DNA from 2 places in the Streptomyces sp. NPDC041129 genome. Region 2 is predicted to be linked to the other one. Evidence: riboswitches for the same ligand, from Rfam matches in the RefSeq annotation. Region 2 holds a riboswitch; the other holds the start of a gene.
The links. Region 2 has a riboswitch for S-adenosylmethionine ahead of thrC (threonine synthase). Riboswitches for the same ligand answer to the same signal wherever they lie in the genome.
Positions count from the first base shown of each region.

Region 1: linked by a shared signal. The riboswitch ahead of ACZ6B1_RS22365 (aminotransferase class V-fold PLP-dependent enzyme) and the one ahead of thrC (threonine synthase) in region 2 are both predicted to bind S-adenosylmethionine.

Region 1 is NZ_JBVIYV010000007.1:6,958-14,289, forward strand. It holds gene qcrB (cytochrome bc1 complex cytochrome b subunit) at 1-523, shown strand, start outside; gene trpD (anthranilate phosphoribosyltransferase) at 647-1,711, shown strand; SAM riboswitch class IV at 1,797-1,913, shown strand; gene ACZ6B1_RS22365 (aminotransferase class V-fold PLP-dependent enzyme) at 2,096-3,466, shown strand; gene ACZ6B1_RS22370 (Lrp/AsnC family transcriptional regulator) at 3,496-3,777, opposite strand; gene ACZ6B1_RS22375 (rhomboid family intramembrane serine protease) at 3,774-4,517, opposite strand; gene ACZ6B1_RS22380 (hypothetical protein) at 4,670-4,909, shown strand; gene ACZ6B1_RS22385 (NYN domain-containing protein) at 4,947-6,290, shown strand; gene ACZ6B1_RS22390 (C40 family peptidase) at 6,503-7,332, shown strand, end outside.
Region 2 is NZ_JBVIYV010000004.1:350,237-357,568, reverse strand. It holds gene ACZ6B1_RS17260 (alpha,alpha-trehalose-phosphate synthase (UDP-forming)) at 1-1,020, opposite strand, end outside; gene ACZ6B1_RS17255 (glucosyl-3-phosphoglycerate synthase) at 1,116-2,087, opposite strand; SAM riboswitch class I at 2,248-2,389, shown strand; gene thrC (threonine synthase) at 2,407-3,690, shown strand; gene ACZ6B1_RS17245 (MoaD/ThiS family protein) at 3,687-3,962, shown strand; gene ACZ6B1_RS17240 (cold-shock protein) at 4,406-4,609, shown strand; gene groL (chaperonin GroEL) at 4,906-6,528, shown strand; gene ACZ6B1_RS17230 (NADH:flavin oxidoreductase) at 6,733-7,332, shown strand, end outside.

The DNA of each region.
Region 1 (7,332 bases), on a different contig from region 2:
CCTGGACCGCCCGCGCAACGCCCCGACGCGCACCGGCTTCGGCGTCGCCTGGATCACGGTGTACATGGTCGGTCTGGTCGGCGGTGGCAACGACCTCTTCGCCACCCACTTCAGCCTGTCGCTGAACGCGGTCACGTGGTTCGTCCGGATCTCCTTCTTCGCCGGACCGGTCATCGCCTTCCTCGTCACCAAGCGGATCTGCCTCGGCCTGCAGCGCCGGGACCGCGAGAAGGTGCTGCACGGCCGCGAGACGGGCATCATCAAGCGCCTGCCGCACGGTGAGTTCATCGAGATCCACGAGCCGCTCAGCCAGGAGCAGCTCCACACCCTGACCGCCCACCACCAGTACGAGCCGGCCGAGATCGGCCCGACGGTGGACGAGAACGGTGTCGAGCGCAAGGTGAAGGGGTCCGAGAAGCTGCGCGCCAAGCTCAGCAACGCCTACTACGGCGAGGACAACCAGATCCCGAAGGCCACCGTCGAGGAATACCGGGAGATCACGAGCGGCCACGGCCACCACTGATCCCCGAGCGTCGCCACGCCACAGTCGAAGGGCCCCGTCCGGCTTGCGGACGGGGCCCTTCGCCGTGTCCAGGGCTGGATAGGGTGGGAGCACACTGTTCTGCGACGAAACCCAGGAGCGGCTATGAGCGCTGTGACCCCCGCTGGAGGCGACACCGCGGCGGGCCGTTCCTGGCCCGCCCTGCTGAACGGCCTGCTGGACGGCCGGGACCTGTCCGCCGACGAGACGGCCTGGGCGATGGACCGCATCATGCGCGGCGAGGCGACCGACGCCCAGATCGCCGGGTTCATGGTGGCGCTGCGCGCCAAGGGCGAGACGGTCCAGGAGATCACCGGCCTCGTGCGGACCATGTACGAGCACGCCAATGTGATCGAGGTGCCCGGGCCGGCCGTCGACATCGTCGGCACCGGCGGCGACGGCGCGAAGACGGTGAACATCTCCACCATGTCGTCGATCGTCGTCGCCGGCACCGGCACGAAGGTCGTCAAGCACGGCAACCGCGCCGCGTCCTCCGCCTCCGGCTCGTCCGACGTCCTGGAGAAGCTCGGCATCAACCTGGGCCTGACCCCGCGGCGGGTCGCCGAGGTCGCCGAGGAGGCCGGCATCACCATCTGCTTCGCCGTGAAGTTCCACCCGTCGCTGCGCCATGTCGCGGCGGCCCGCGGCCAGTTGGGCATCCGTACCACCTTCAATGTGCTCGGCCCGCTGACCAACCCGGCCAAGGTGCGCGCCCAGGCGGTCGGTGTGGCCGATCCGCGCATGGCGCCGATCGTGGCCGGGGTCCTCGCCGAGCGCGGGAACTCCGCCCTGGTGTTCCGGGGCGACGACGGCCTGGACGAGCTGACCACCACCTCGACGTCCCGGGTGTGGGTGGTCCGGGACGGCAAGGTCGCCGAGGAGCGCTTCGACCCGCGGGACGCCGGCATCGGGCTGGTCCCCGTGGAGGCGCTGCGCGGCGCCGACGCCTCGTACAACGCCGAGGTGGCCCGGCGCGTACTGGACGGCGAGCACGGCCCCGTCCGGGACGCGGTGCTGCTGAACTCGGCGGCGGCGCTGGTCGCCCTGCATCCGGCCGACCAGCCGCTCACCGAGCAGCTGCGCGCGGGCATGGCGAGGGCGGCGGAGTCGATCGACAGCGGGGCGGCGAAGCGAACGCTGGAGCGGTGGGTGACGGCCAGCAACGCCTGACACCCGCCCGGTGCGACGCGGGGCGCGGTCCGGATGCCGGACCGCGCCTTGCGCACCGGAGATCGTGTGGCAGGATACTGAACCAGGTCATGAGTGACAGCCATTCGGCCCCGGCCGGCTGTCCGGCAACCCTCCGTCCGTGGCGGGGTGCCCCGGGTGAGGACCAGGTCGTGGGCAGCGAGGTCCACGGCAAGCGCGGACCCCTCGCGCGGCTCCTGACGGGGCGCGGGACCAGGGGTCCTGGTCGTCGAGGGAGCCTTCTGTGAGCAAGCGAATGCGATAGGGCGTAGAGCCCCGCCTCCGCGTACCCCTTTTCATCTTCCGCCGTGCTTCGAGCCGTACCGCTCGCACGGTGACACCGGCCTGCCTCACGGGAGTTCACCCATGTCCGTCTCCACCGCTGCCGCCACCCAGACCATTTGTGACCAGCTGCCCGTTCTGGGCCGTGACGTCACCGTCCCGCTCGTGACGGGCGGCGAGGTCACCTACGCCGCGCTGGACTACGCCGCCAGCGCCCCCGCCCTGCAGCGCGTCTGGGACGACGTCGCCGCCTACGCGCCCTACTACGGCAGCGTCCACCGTGGCGCCGGCTACCTCTCCCAGCTCTCCACCGACCTGTTCGAGAACGCCCGCCGGACGGTCGCCGGATTCCTCGACTGCCGCCGGAGCGACCAGGTGGTCTTCACCCGGTCGACCACCGACTCCCTGAACCTCCTCGCCCGCGCGCTCCCGGCCGGCTGCGAGGTCTTCGTCTTCGAGACCGAGCACCACGCCGCGCTGCTGCCGTGGCAGGACGCGAGGGTGACCGTCCTCGACGCGCCGCGCACCCCGCGGCAGGCCGTGGAGACCCTGGAGCGGGCCCTCGCCGACCGCGACCCGTACGGCCCGGCCCTGGTGTGCGTCACCGGCGCCTCCAACGTCACCGGGGAGCTGTGGCCGGTGCGCGAGCTGGCCGCCGCGGCCCACGCGCACGGGGCCCGGATCGTCCTGGACGCCGCCCAGCTCGCCCCGCACCACCCGGTGTCGGTCCGGGACCTGGACGTCGACTGGGTGGCCTTCTCCGGTCACAAGCTGTACGCGCCCTTCGGCTCCGGCGTGCTGGCCGGCCGCGCCGACTGGCTGGCCGCGGCCGGGCCGTACCTGGCGGGCGGCGGCGCCAGCCGCAAGGTCACGCGGCGCGAGGACGGGGGAGTGGACGTGGAGTGGCACGAGAGCGCCGCGCGCCACGAGGCCGGCTCCCCGAACGTCATCGGCGCCTACTCCATCGCCTCCGCCTGCAAGGCCCTCACCGAGGCCGGCTGGGACGCACTCGTGGCCCGCGAGCAGCACCTGATCGCCCGGGTCCGGGCGGGTCTCGCCGAGGTGCCGGAGGTCAGGGTGCTCTCCCTGTTCGGCGACGACGCCCCGCGGGTCGGCGTGCTCTCCTTCGTCGTCGAGGGCTGGAACAGCTCCCACTTCGCCGCCGCGCTCTCCGCCGAGTACGGCATCGGCGTGCGCGACGGCCTGTTCTGCGCCCACCCGCTGGTCCGCACCCTGCTGGGCGGCGACCCGCGGACCCAGGGCGAGTGCGGGGCGCCGGAGGCCGCGCCCGGTGAGAAGTCCCTGAACGCCGTCCGGGTCAGCTTCGGGGCGGGCACGCCCGACGAGCACGTCGAGCGCTTCGTCGACGCGGTGCGGGAACTGGTCCGCGACGGCGCGCGGTGGCGCTACCGCACCGAGGACGGCCGCTGCGTGCCGGTGCGCGACCAGGCCTGACCCGAGCGACAGGCTCTAGGGGGCGGCGTTCACGAGTCGAGACCGATCGCGAACGCCGCCTCCAGGTCGTGCTGGGAGTACGTGCGGAACGCGACGTGTGTGTCGGTGCCCTCCACGCCGGGGATCTTGCTGATCCGCCCCGGGATGACGTCGGCCAGGTCCTCGTGCTGCCGCACCCGCACCATGGCGATCAGGTCGTAGGTGCCGGTGACGGAGAAAACCTCGCTCACCGAATCCAGCGAAGCGATCTGCTCCGCGATCTCGGGGATCCGGTCCACGCTGGTCTTGATGAGGACAATCGCGGTGATCACGGCTGGTTCTCTCCCTCGGGTGCCGGGGCCGGTGCGGACCTCACTCTAGTGGTCGGCCCGTAGCGCACCCACGCGTAGCCGAAGCCGAGGCCGAAGCCGATCAGGTGGGCGAGATAGGCGACCCCGGGGCCCTGGCCGGCCCGGCCCGCCGCGAGCCACTGCAGGGCCGCCCAGAAGGGCAGCACGACCCAGGCCGGGAAACGCAGGGGGAGGAAGAACAGGAAGGGGAGGAGACTGGTCACACGGGCACGGGGGAACAGGTACAGGAACGCTCCGAGGACCGCCGAGATCGCCCCCGAGGCGCCCACCAGCGACTGTCCGGAGGTGACGTTGGCGGCCGCGTAGCCCAGCAGGGCCAGGTAACCGCAGCCGACGTAGAAGAGGGCGAACTCCACCCGGCCCATCCGTTCCTCGGTCATCAGCCCGAAGACGAAGAGGAAGAGCATGTTGCCGAGCAGATGCACCCAGCTGCCGTGCACGAACAGGGCGGTGGCCGGGGTCAGGGCCGCCCGGACCGACGGGTCGAACAGCTCGGCCGGGACCACGCCCCAGTGCCGGAAGTACGCCCGCTGCGCCGCGAACAGCGCCCCGCCCGAGCCGTACGCCGGGGTGAGGCCGGAGGCCGGGCCGAGCACGAAGATCAGGGTGCACAGGACGAGGAGGACGTACGTCATCGGCGCGGAGACGCCCCGGACCGCCCGGAACGCTCCGCGGGCCGCCGTGCCCCAGGTGCGGATCATGACTACAGAGCATGACGTAACGGGACGCAAGCCGACAGACCGCCTCGCCGCCGTGAACGGACGGGCGGCGAGCGACCGGCAGGCCGTAGGGTTACGAGCCACACGCGTCGGGGAGCGGCGCGGACGACCCGAGAAGGAAGCGAACAGTCACGATGACGGTTCCCCTGCCGACCGCCACGACACGATGGCGCTGCGCCCTCTGCGGCAACCTCACCCGCTTCGACGTGACCCGCTCGTCGAAGGTCGTCGAGTACGTTCACCTCGACCTCGCGGGCGAGCCGACGGTGGAGGAGCGCGAGGTGGTCAGTGAGACCATCGAGTCGGTCCGCTGCCGCTGGTGCAACGCGGTGGACCAGGTGGAACTCGTGGACAGGCCGGGCGCCGGCTCCTGAGCGGAGCGGGCCCCGTAGAGGTATTGGGGTGTGACGGATGGTGGAGACCGCAGGCGGGGGGCCGGGCGACGGCACCGCTGAGGTGCTTGACCGTCCGCTGCCCGACGGCGTGCGCCGGCGGGTCGTGCAGATCGTCTCGGACGGCTTCGGTCTGCTGACCGTGACGGAACTGCCCGCCCAGTTGCGGCAGTACGCCCGGTTCGCCCCCAATCGACGGGCCAAGTTCGCCGGCAACGCGATGGCGGCGGCGCTGGAGACCGACACGCTGTTCCGGCAGCGGATCGGGGAGAAGTTCAGAGAGGCGCAGCCGGAACTCTCCGGCGCCCTCGACTCCGGCTCGCCGCCCCCGGCCGCGGACCCGCTCGATGTGGCGGCCGCGGCCTACGTACTGCGGCCCGTGGGCTGGGTGAAGCTGGTCACCGCGGCCGGCGAGGAGGCGCAGCGCGCCGACGCCGAGCGGGCCGACGAAGAGAGCCGCGCCGAACTCGAGCGGCTGCGCGCCGAGCTGGACCAGGCCCGCGAGCAGACCCGCGCCGAGACCGAACGGCTGCGCGCCGAGGCGGAGTCGGCGAAACGGGAGGCGGAGTCGCTGCACCGCAAGCTGCGTGCCGCGCTCAGCGACGTCAAGCGCGGCGAGGCCGCGCTGCGCAAGGTCCGCGGCGAGATCGACGCCGTGCGCGCCGAGGGGCACGCGCAGCTTTCGGCGGCCGAGAGCGAGTCCCGGCGGCTCAAGGCACGCCTTGGTGAGGCCGAGGCGGCGCTGGAGGCCACCCGCCGGGCGGCCCGTGAGGGCCGCAGCGTGGAGGACATGCGGGTGCGGCTGCTGCTGGACACCATGCTGGACGCCGCCCAGGGGCTCCGGCGTGAACTCGCCCTGCCGCCGGTCTCCGTACGCCCGGCCGAGACCGTGGACGCGGTCGAACCGGGACGGATGACCCCGAAGGACATCGCGGCCCGCGCGCTGTCCGAGAACGACCCGGCGATCCTCGACCAGTTGCTGGCGCTGCCGCAGGCGCATCTGGTCGTCGACGGCTACAACGTCACCAAGACCGGCTATCCCCAGATGCCGCTGGAGAAGCAGCGGCTGCGCCTGCTGGGCCAGCTCTCGGCGCTCGCCGCGCAGACCGGTGCCGAGGTGACCTGTGTCTTCGACGGCGCCGAGCTGGCCGCGCCGGTGCTGCTCGCGCCGCCGCGCGGGGTGCGGGTGCTGTTCTCCAAGCCGGGCGTCACGGCGGACGAGCTGATCCGTCAGCTCGTGCGCGCCGAGCCGCCGGGCCGCCCGGTCATCGTCGCCTCGACCGACCGGGAGGTGGCCGACGGGGTCGCCCGCGCCGGTGCCCGTCCCGTCGCCTCTGCGGTACTTCTGAAGCGACTGTCCTGAACGTGCAACGCGCATATGCAATGCCCGAATTGGCCGTATCGTCACGCAACGTAGTGTCAATCGGGCATCACCGCACGTGAGTTGTGTGCAAAGAATGCGTTGCGTCACCGGATTTTTTGCCGCGGGGATTTGAACTGATCACAACTGGGTCACTAGGGTCTGGGCTCGAACCTCCGAACGGGTGATCACTCACAAGAAGGAGATCGTCCCTCGTGGCGTCCCACCGTCGACCCAAGCAGCCCAGTCGCACGCGTGTCACCGTGCTGACCACCGCGGCGGCCGCCGCCGTCGTGCTGAGCGCGAACGCCGCCAACGCCGCGCCGAGCGAGAAGGTCGGCAAGGACGAGGTCAAGGCGAAGGTCGACAAGCTCTACGAGCAGGCGGAGCAGGCCACCGAGAAGTACAACGGGGCCAAGGAGAAGCAGCAGAAGCTGCAGAAGGAAATCTCCACCATCCAGGACAACGTGGCCCGGGGCCAGGAGGAGCTCAACAAGCTCCGCGACGGCCTGGGTTCGCTGGCCACCGCGCAGTACCGCTCCGGCGGCATCGACCCCTCGGTCCAGCTCTTCCTGTCCGCCGACCCGGACGACTACCTCGACAAGGCCTCCACGCTCGACCAGTTGAGCGGCCAGCAGGTCGAGGCGCTGAAGAAGATCCAGGACAAACAGCGCGAACTCGCCCAGGAGCGCGCCGAGGCCACCGGGAAGCTCAAGGACCTGGCCGCCACCCGTACCGAGCTGGGCAACAAGAAGAAGGAAGTCCAGGGCAAGCTCGCCGAGGCGCAGAAGCTGCTCAACACCCTGACGGCCAAGGAGAAGGCGGCCCTCGCCGCCGAGCAGCAGCGGGCCAACCGCTCCGCAAGCGACCGGGTGGACCTCGGCAACGACTCCTCCGCCTCCGGCCGGGCCGCCGCGGCCTTCTCCGCCGCGCAGAGCAAGATCGGCACGCCGTACGTCTACGGCGCCTCCGGTCCGTCCTCCTTCGACTGCTCGGGCCTGACCTCCTGGGCCTACGCCCAGGCCGGCGTCTCCATACCCCGCAC
Region 2 (7,332 bases):
GTCGGCGACCCGCCGCACCTCGGCCGTGTAGGCGCGGTAGACCGCGAGGTCCTGCCGTGAGGGGTAGGCGAACGCGATGTGCACGACCCGCTCGCGCCACTCGGGGCGGTCGTCCAGAAGCTGCCGGTACGCCAGCAGCCCGCGCACGATGTTCTTGGACAGCTCGGTGCGGTCCACCCGGACGATGGTCCGGCGCCCCTCGCCGATCTCCGCGCGCAGGGCCGTCATCCGCTCGTCCACGTCCGGCCGGTGCGCCCGCTCGCGCAGGAAGTCCGCGTCCGCGCCGAGCCCGTGCACCCCGATCCGGGTCCCGGACGGGATGCCGGGGCCGAGCACCGCGTGGCAGCAGTCCGTGAACGCGTCCGCCCAGCGCTTGGTCAGGAACGCCGCCCGGTCCGCGCCGAGGATGCCGGTCAGCAGCTCGGCGGCGATGTCGTCGGGCAGCAGCCGGAAGTAGTCCGGCGGCGCCCACGGGGTGTGCGAGAAGTGGCCGATGCGGAGATCCGGCCGGAGCTGCCGGAGCATCCGCGGGGCGAGGGCCAGGTGGTAGTCCTGGATGACCACCGCGGCTCCCTCGGCCGCCTCCTGCGCCAGCGCCTGTGCGAACGCCCGGTTGTACGCCTGGTACGAGGCCCACTGGCGGCGGAACTCCGCGTCGAGGACCGGCTCCAGCGGGGTCTGGTACAGCATGTGGTGGACGAACCAGAGCACCGAGTTGGCGATGCCGTTGTAGGCGTCGGCGAACACGGTCGCGTCGATGTCGAGCATCCGCACCCGCTGCTCGCCGGTGTCCTCCGCCGGCAGCAGACCCCCGCCCGCCCGCCGTACCGCCTCCCGGTCGCCGTCGCCGAGCGCGGCGCAGACCCACACCGCGTTGTGGTCCGGCCCGATGGCCGACAGCCCCGAGACCAGCCCTCCCCCGCCGCGTCTGGCGCTCAGCGAGCCGTCCTCGAGCACCTCGTACGAAACCGGGCCGCGGTTGGACGCGACCAGCACCTCAGCACCCTGCGTGGAAGCCATGATTCTCAACCTAGCCCGGCCCGGAAACGCTCAAACGTACGCTCCGCCCCGGAAGGGCGCTGTATACAGCCGTTCTTCCGCGTTCACCGCGCCGCTCAGGCCACCTTGCGGTGCGCGTACTCCGCGATCTCCACCATCGGCGGCCGCTCCTCGGTGTCCACCGAGTAGGTGCGCGGCTCGAACCCGTCCTCGCCGCGCTCGAACTGGGTGAGCGAGGGCCTCACGAGGTGGCCGCGGGCCAGCCGGAGCTGGGCGGTGCGGTAGATCGCCGCGGCCATCCGGCCGAGCGCCTGCCCGTCCTGGTGCCGGTGCCTGCGCACCCCGACGTCCACCTGGGCCAGCGCGTCCAGCCCCACCATGTGCAGCGCGTCCACCAGCATGCCCAGCTCCACGCCGTAGCCCACCGGGAACGGGAGCTGCTCCAGCAGCGAGCGGCGGCCCGCGTACTCCCCGCCCAGCGGCTGCACGAAGCCGGCGAGCTGCGGCCAGTGCATGTTCAGCAGCGGGCGGGCCATCAGCTCGGTGACCCGGCCGCCCTGCCCTGCGGCGGCCGTGCCGGAGGCGCGCCCGTCGGGCACGGTGAGCGGGCGGTCGTACATCGCCTTGACCAGGTCGACGTCCGGGTCGGTGAGCAGCGGGCCGACGATGCCGAGGACGAAGTCGGAGGAGAACTCCCTCAGGTCGGCGTCGATGAAGCAGACGATGTCCCCGCTCGTCGCCAGCAGCGAGCGCCACAGCACCTCGCCCTTGCCGGGGACGGCCGGTATGCGCGGCAGGACGCTGTCGCGGTGCACCACCCGGGCGCCGGCCGCGGCGGCGACCTCCGCGGTGCGGTCGGTGGAGCCGGAGTCGACGACGACGATCTCGTCGACCAGCGGAGTCTGCCGCATGAGGTCGTGACGGATGACGGCGACGATGTCGCCGACCGTCTCCTCCTCGTTCAGCGCGGGCAGGACGACGGAGACGGACTGCCCGGTGCGCTGCTTGGCGGCCAGGACTCCGTGCAACGGGCGGTCGGCCACGGACCAGGAGCGGGTGGCCAGCCAGCGCTCGACTTCTTCCAGCACGGTCTGCGGCTCCTCACTGTCGTGATCACACCTGTTGAGGGGGGTGATGCATCTCGCGGTTCGGACGACTATCTCAACTGTCCCGGCCGTCGGTTACAGTCTTGAACAACGCCGATGACCATCGCATGTCGGGGGTCGCCCGGCGTTCACAACCGAATACCGCTCATCCAGAGGGGCAGAGGGACACGGCCCGATGAAGCCCCGGCAACCCCCCTGAGCCGCACTCGTTTCGCGCGAGGCTCCCGGCCAGGGAAGGTGCCAAATCCGTCTCACGGCGAGATGCGTCGTGAGGAAGATGAGGAGAAAGGGCCTCGCCTCCATGGCTGTGCAGACAGTTGCAAGCACCAGCAATCCCGCCGTCGATCTCGGCCCCGCCGCTGCCCTGAGCTGTCGCGAATGCGGCCACCGGGTACCCCTCGGACCGGTCTTCGCGTGCGAGGAGTGTTTCGGCCCGCTGGAGATCGCCTACGACTTCTCCGCCTACGACACCGAAGAGCTGCGCCGGCGCATCGAGGCGGGCCCCGCGAACATCTGGCGCTACGCACCCCTGCTGCCCGTCCCCGCGGACGTGGCCGAGAAGCCGAACATCAACCCCGGCTGGACCAAGCTCGTCAAGGCCGACAACCTGGCCGGCGAGCTGGGCGTCCCCGGCGGGCTGTACGTCAAGGACGACTCCGGCAACCCGACGCACTCCTTCAAGGACCGCGTCGTCGCCCAGGCCCTGGAGGCCGCCCGCGCCTTCGGCTTCACCACCCTGTCCTGCTCCTCCACCGGCAACCTCGCCGGTGCCGTCGGCGCCGCCGCCGCCCGGGCCGGCTTCCGCTCCTGCGTGTTCATCCCCCACGACCTGGAGCAGGGCAAGGTCGTCATGGCCGCGGTCTACGGCGGCGAGCTCGTCGGGATCGAGGGCAACTACGACGACGTGAACCGCTTCTGCTCCGAGCTGATCGGCGACCCGGCCGGCGAGGGCTGGGGCTTCGTCAACGTCAACCTGCGGCCGTACTACGCCGAGGGCTCCAAGACGCTGGCGTACGAGATCTGCGAGCAGCTCGGCTGGCGGCTGCCGGACCAGATCGTGGTCCCGATCGCCTCCGGCTCCCAGCTCACGAAGATCGACAAGGGTCTGCAGGAGCTGATCAAGCTCGGCCTGGTCGAGGACAGGCCGTACAAGATCTTCGGCGCCCAGGCCGAGGGCTGCTCGCCGGTGTCGACCGCGTACAAGGCGGGCCACGACGTCGTGCGGCCGCAGAAGCCGAACACCATCGCCAAGTCCCTCGCCATCGGCAACCCGGCCGACGGGCCGTACGTCCTGGACATCGCGCGCCGCACCGGCGGAGCGGTGGAGGACGTGACGGACGAGGAGGTCGTGGACGCGATCAAGCTGCTGGCCCGGACCGAGGGCATCTTCGCGGAGACGGCGGGCGGGGTGACCGTCGGCGTCACCCGCAAGCTGCTCAAGGAAGGCGTGCTGGACCCGGCGAAGACCACCGTCGTCCTCAACACCGGCGACGGCCTCAAGACCCTCGACGCGGTGGCCGGCACCGGCCTCACCGCCACCATCCGCCCGAACCTGGACTCCTTCCGAGAGGCTGGCCTCGCATGAGCGTGACCGTTCGCATCCCCACCATCCTGCGCACCTACACCGGCGGGCAGGCCGAGGTCGCCGCCGAGGGCGCGAACCTCGCCGAGGTCATCGAGAACCTGGAGAAGAACCACACCGGGATCGCCGCGCGGGTGCTGGACGACCAGGGCAAGCTGCGCCGCTTCGTCAACGTGTACGTCAACGACGACGATGTCCGTTTCGAGCAGGGCCTGCAGACCGCGACTCCGGACGGCGCCGGTGTCTCCATCATTCCGGCCGTCGCCGGCGGCTGACAGAATGACCGATCATTACCTTCGGTAACGCCGGTTACCGATTGTTCATTGAATGGCCTCCCCCGTGCGAGAAACGGAGGGGGCCATTCTGCGTGATTGAGCGCGGTAGAGTTGGGGAAGCCGCTCCCGGACCATGGGTCAGGAGCCTTGGATTCACCGCGGTGCACCCGACAAGAAATAGCCAAAGTGTGGGTGCTTTCTGCGGCTTTTGCGCATTTTATGGGGCCCGATTTGCCCTGAATTCGGGCGAATTCACGCTACATTCCGGACCGTTCGCGTCCATATTTCTCGTCCGATTGACCTGTTGCAGACGGCAGTTGGGCAGATACATTCAGCGGCGGTCGACGCGTTCCGGCGCACGCCCCCGGCCAATGGGGGGTGAGGTCTGACCCGGGTCCGCGAAGTGTGGATCTGTGCAAGGGCCAGTAATAGGGGAGTTAGGCATGGCTCAGGGCACCGTCAAGTGGTTCAACGCGGAGAAGGGGTACGGCTTCATCGCGGTCGACGGTGGTGCGGACGTATTCGTCCACTACAGCGCCATTCAGATGGACGGCTACCGCACCCTGGAAGAGGGTCAGCGGGTGGAGTTCGAGATCTCGCAGGGCCAGAAGGGCCCGCAGGCCGACATGGTTCGCCTCAGCGCCTGAACGTTTCTTGCACGAAGGGCCCGCACCTCGCACAGGGTGCGGGCCCTTCGCTGTGCCCGTGCCCCCGTTCGCGGGTGGCTGACGGGGGCGCCCGTACCCCGGGAGGCGCTTGCACTCGACCATGCCGAGTGCTAATCATTGCGTTAGCACTCTGAAGGTGAGAGTGACAGTGAGGACCGGGTCGGTGAGGCCCGCAGGCCAAGTGGGGCAAGGAACCACGGGGCCGGCGAGCCGTCCGTCGCGGGCGCGGGCGCGGTCCGAAGGAATCACCCCCAGTCCTGGAGGGACCACTTCACATGGCCAAGATCATCGCGTTCGACGAGGAGGCGCGGCGCGGCCTCGAGCGCGGCATGAACCAGCTCGCGGACGCCGTCAAGGTGACGCTCGGCCCCAAGGGCCGCAACGTCGTCCTCGAGAAGAAGTGGGGTGCCCCCACGATCACCAACGATGGTGTCTCCATCGCCAAGGAGATCGAGCTCGAGGACCCGTACGAGAAGATCGGCGCCGAGCTGGTCAAGGAAGTCGCCAAGAAGACGGACGACGTCGCCGGTGACGGTACGACCACCGCGACCGTGCTCGCCCAGGCCCTGGTCAAGGAAGGCCTGCGCAACGTCGCCGCCGGTGCCAACCCGATGGCCCTGAAGCGCGGTATCGAGAAGGCCGTCGAGGCCGTCTCCGCCGCCCTGCTGGAGCAGGCGAAGGACGTCGAGACCAAGGAGCAGATCGCCTCCACCGCGTCCATCTCCGCCGCCGACACCCAGATCGGCGAGCTCATCGCCGAGGCCATGGACAAGGTCGGCAAGGAAGGCGTCATCACCGTCGAGGAGAGCAACACCTTCGGCCTCGAGCTCGAGCTCACCGAGGGCATGCGCTTCGACAAGGGCTACATCTCCGCCTACTTCGCGACCGACATGGAGCGCATGGAGGCGTCGCTCGAGGACCCGTACATCCTCATCGCCAACTCCAAGATCGGCTCGGTCAAGGACCTGCTCCCGCTGCTGGAGAAGGTCATGCAGTCGGGCAAGCCGCTGCTGATCATCGCCGAGGACGTCGAGGGCGAGGCCCTGTCGACCCTGGTGGTCAACAAGATCCGCGGCACCTTCAAGTCCGTCGCCGTCAAGGCCCCGGGCTTCGGCGACCGCCGCAAGGCCATGCTCGGCGACATCGCCATCCTCACGGGCGGCGAGGTCATCTCCGAGGAGGTCGGCCTCAAGCTGGAGAACGCGACCCTGGACCTCCTGGGCCGCGCCCGCAAGGTCGTCATCACCAAGGACGAGACCACCATCGTCGACGGTGCCGGCTCCTCGGAGCAGGTCAACGGCCGCGTGAACCAGATCCGCGCCGAGATCGAGAACAGCGACTCGGACTACGACCGCGAGAAGCTGCAGGAGCGCCTGGCGAAGCTCGCCGGCGGTGTCGCGGTCATCAAGGCCGGTGCCGCCACCGAGGTGGAGCTCAAGGAGCGCAAGCACCGCATCGAGGACGCCGTCCGCAACGCGAAGGCCGCCGTCGAGGAGGGCATCGTCGCCGGTGGTGGCGTGGCCCTGCTGCAGGCCTCCCAGGTCTTCGAGAAGCTGGAGCTCGAGGGTGACGAGGCGACCGGCGCCCAGGCCGTGAAGCTCGCGCTCGAGGCCCCGCTGAAGCAGATCGCCGTCAACGCCGGCCTCGAGGGCGGTGTCGTGGTGGAGAAGGTGCGCAACCTGACCCCGGGCCACGGCCTGAACGCCGCGACCGGCGAGTACGTCGACCTGGTCGCCGAGGGCATCATCGACCCGGCGAAGGTGACCCGTTCCGCGCTGCAGAACGCTGCCTCCATCGCCGCGCTGTTCCTCACCACCGAGGCCGTCATCGCCGACAAGCCGGAGAAGGCCGCCGCGGCCGCTCCGGGCGGCATGCCGGGCGGTGACATGGACTTCTGATCCCGCGCGGATCGGCCTGTCCTTTCCGAGGGCGGCACTTCCTGCCAGTGGCAGGGGGTGCCGCCCTCGGGCGTGTCCGGGATCACAGCGCTCACCGACCGCAAGCGGAATGTGGGACAGGCCCTGGGAGGTTGCTTAAGGAGCTGCAACAATGCGTGCGCACATACCCGTCGGTATACCCAGTAGTCCCCGAGGAGCCCCCACGTGACCGTCACGCCGCCCCCCGCCTCCCGCGCGGCCCAGATCCTCTCCCGCCCGATCACGCTGGGCGGCCTCACCGTCCCCAACCGCATCGTGATGGCGCCGATGACCCGGATGTTCTCCCCGGGCGGCATCCCCGGCGAGGACGTGGTGTCGTACTACGCCCGGCGCGCCGCCGCCGGCGTCGGCCTGATCGTCACCGAGGGCACCTACGTGGGCCACGAGTCGGCCGGCGGCAGCAGCCGCGTGCCCCGGTTCCACGGCGAGGAGCAGCTCGCCGGCTGGGCGAAGGTCGTCGAGGCCGTGCACGAGGCGGGCGGCACCATCGTGCCGCAGCTCTGGCACATCGGCACGGTCCGCAAGCAGGGCCAGAACCCCAACCCGGACGCCCCCTCCCACGGCCCCTCCGGGCTGCGCGTGGACGGCACCGAGGACGCCACGCCCATGACCCAGGACGACATCGACGCCGTCATCGGCGCCTTCGCCCAGGCCGCGGCCGACGCCGAGCGCATCGGCTTCGACGGCGTGGAGCTGCACGGCGCCCACGGCTACCTGCTCGACCAGTTCCTGTGGGAGGGCACCAACCGCCGCACCGACGCCTAC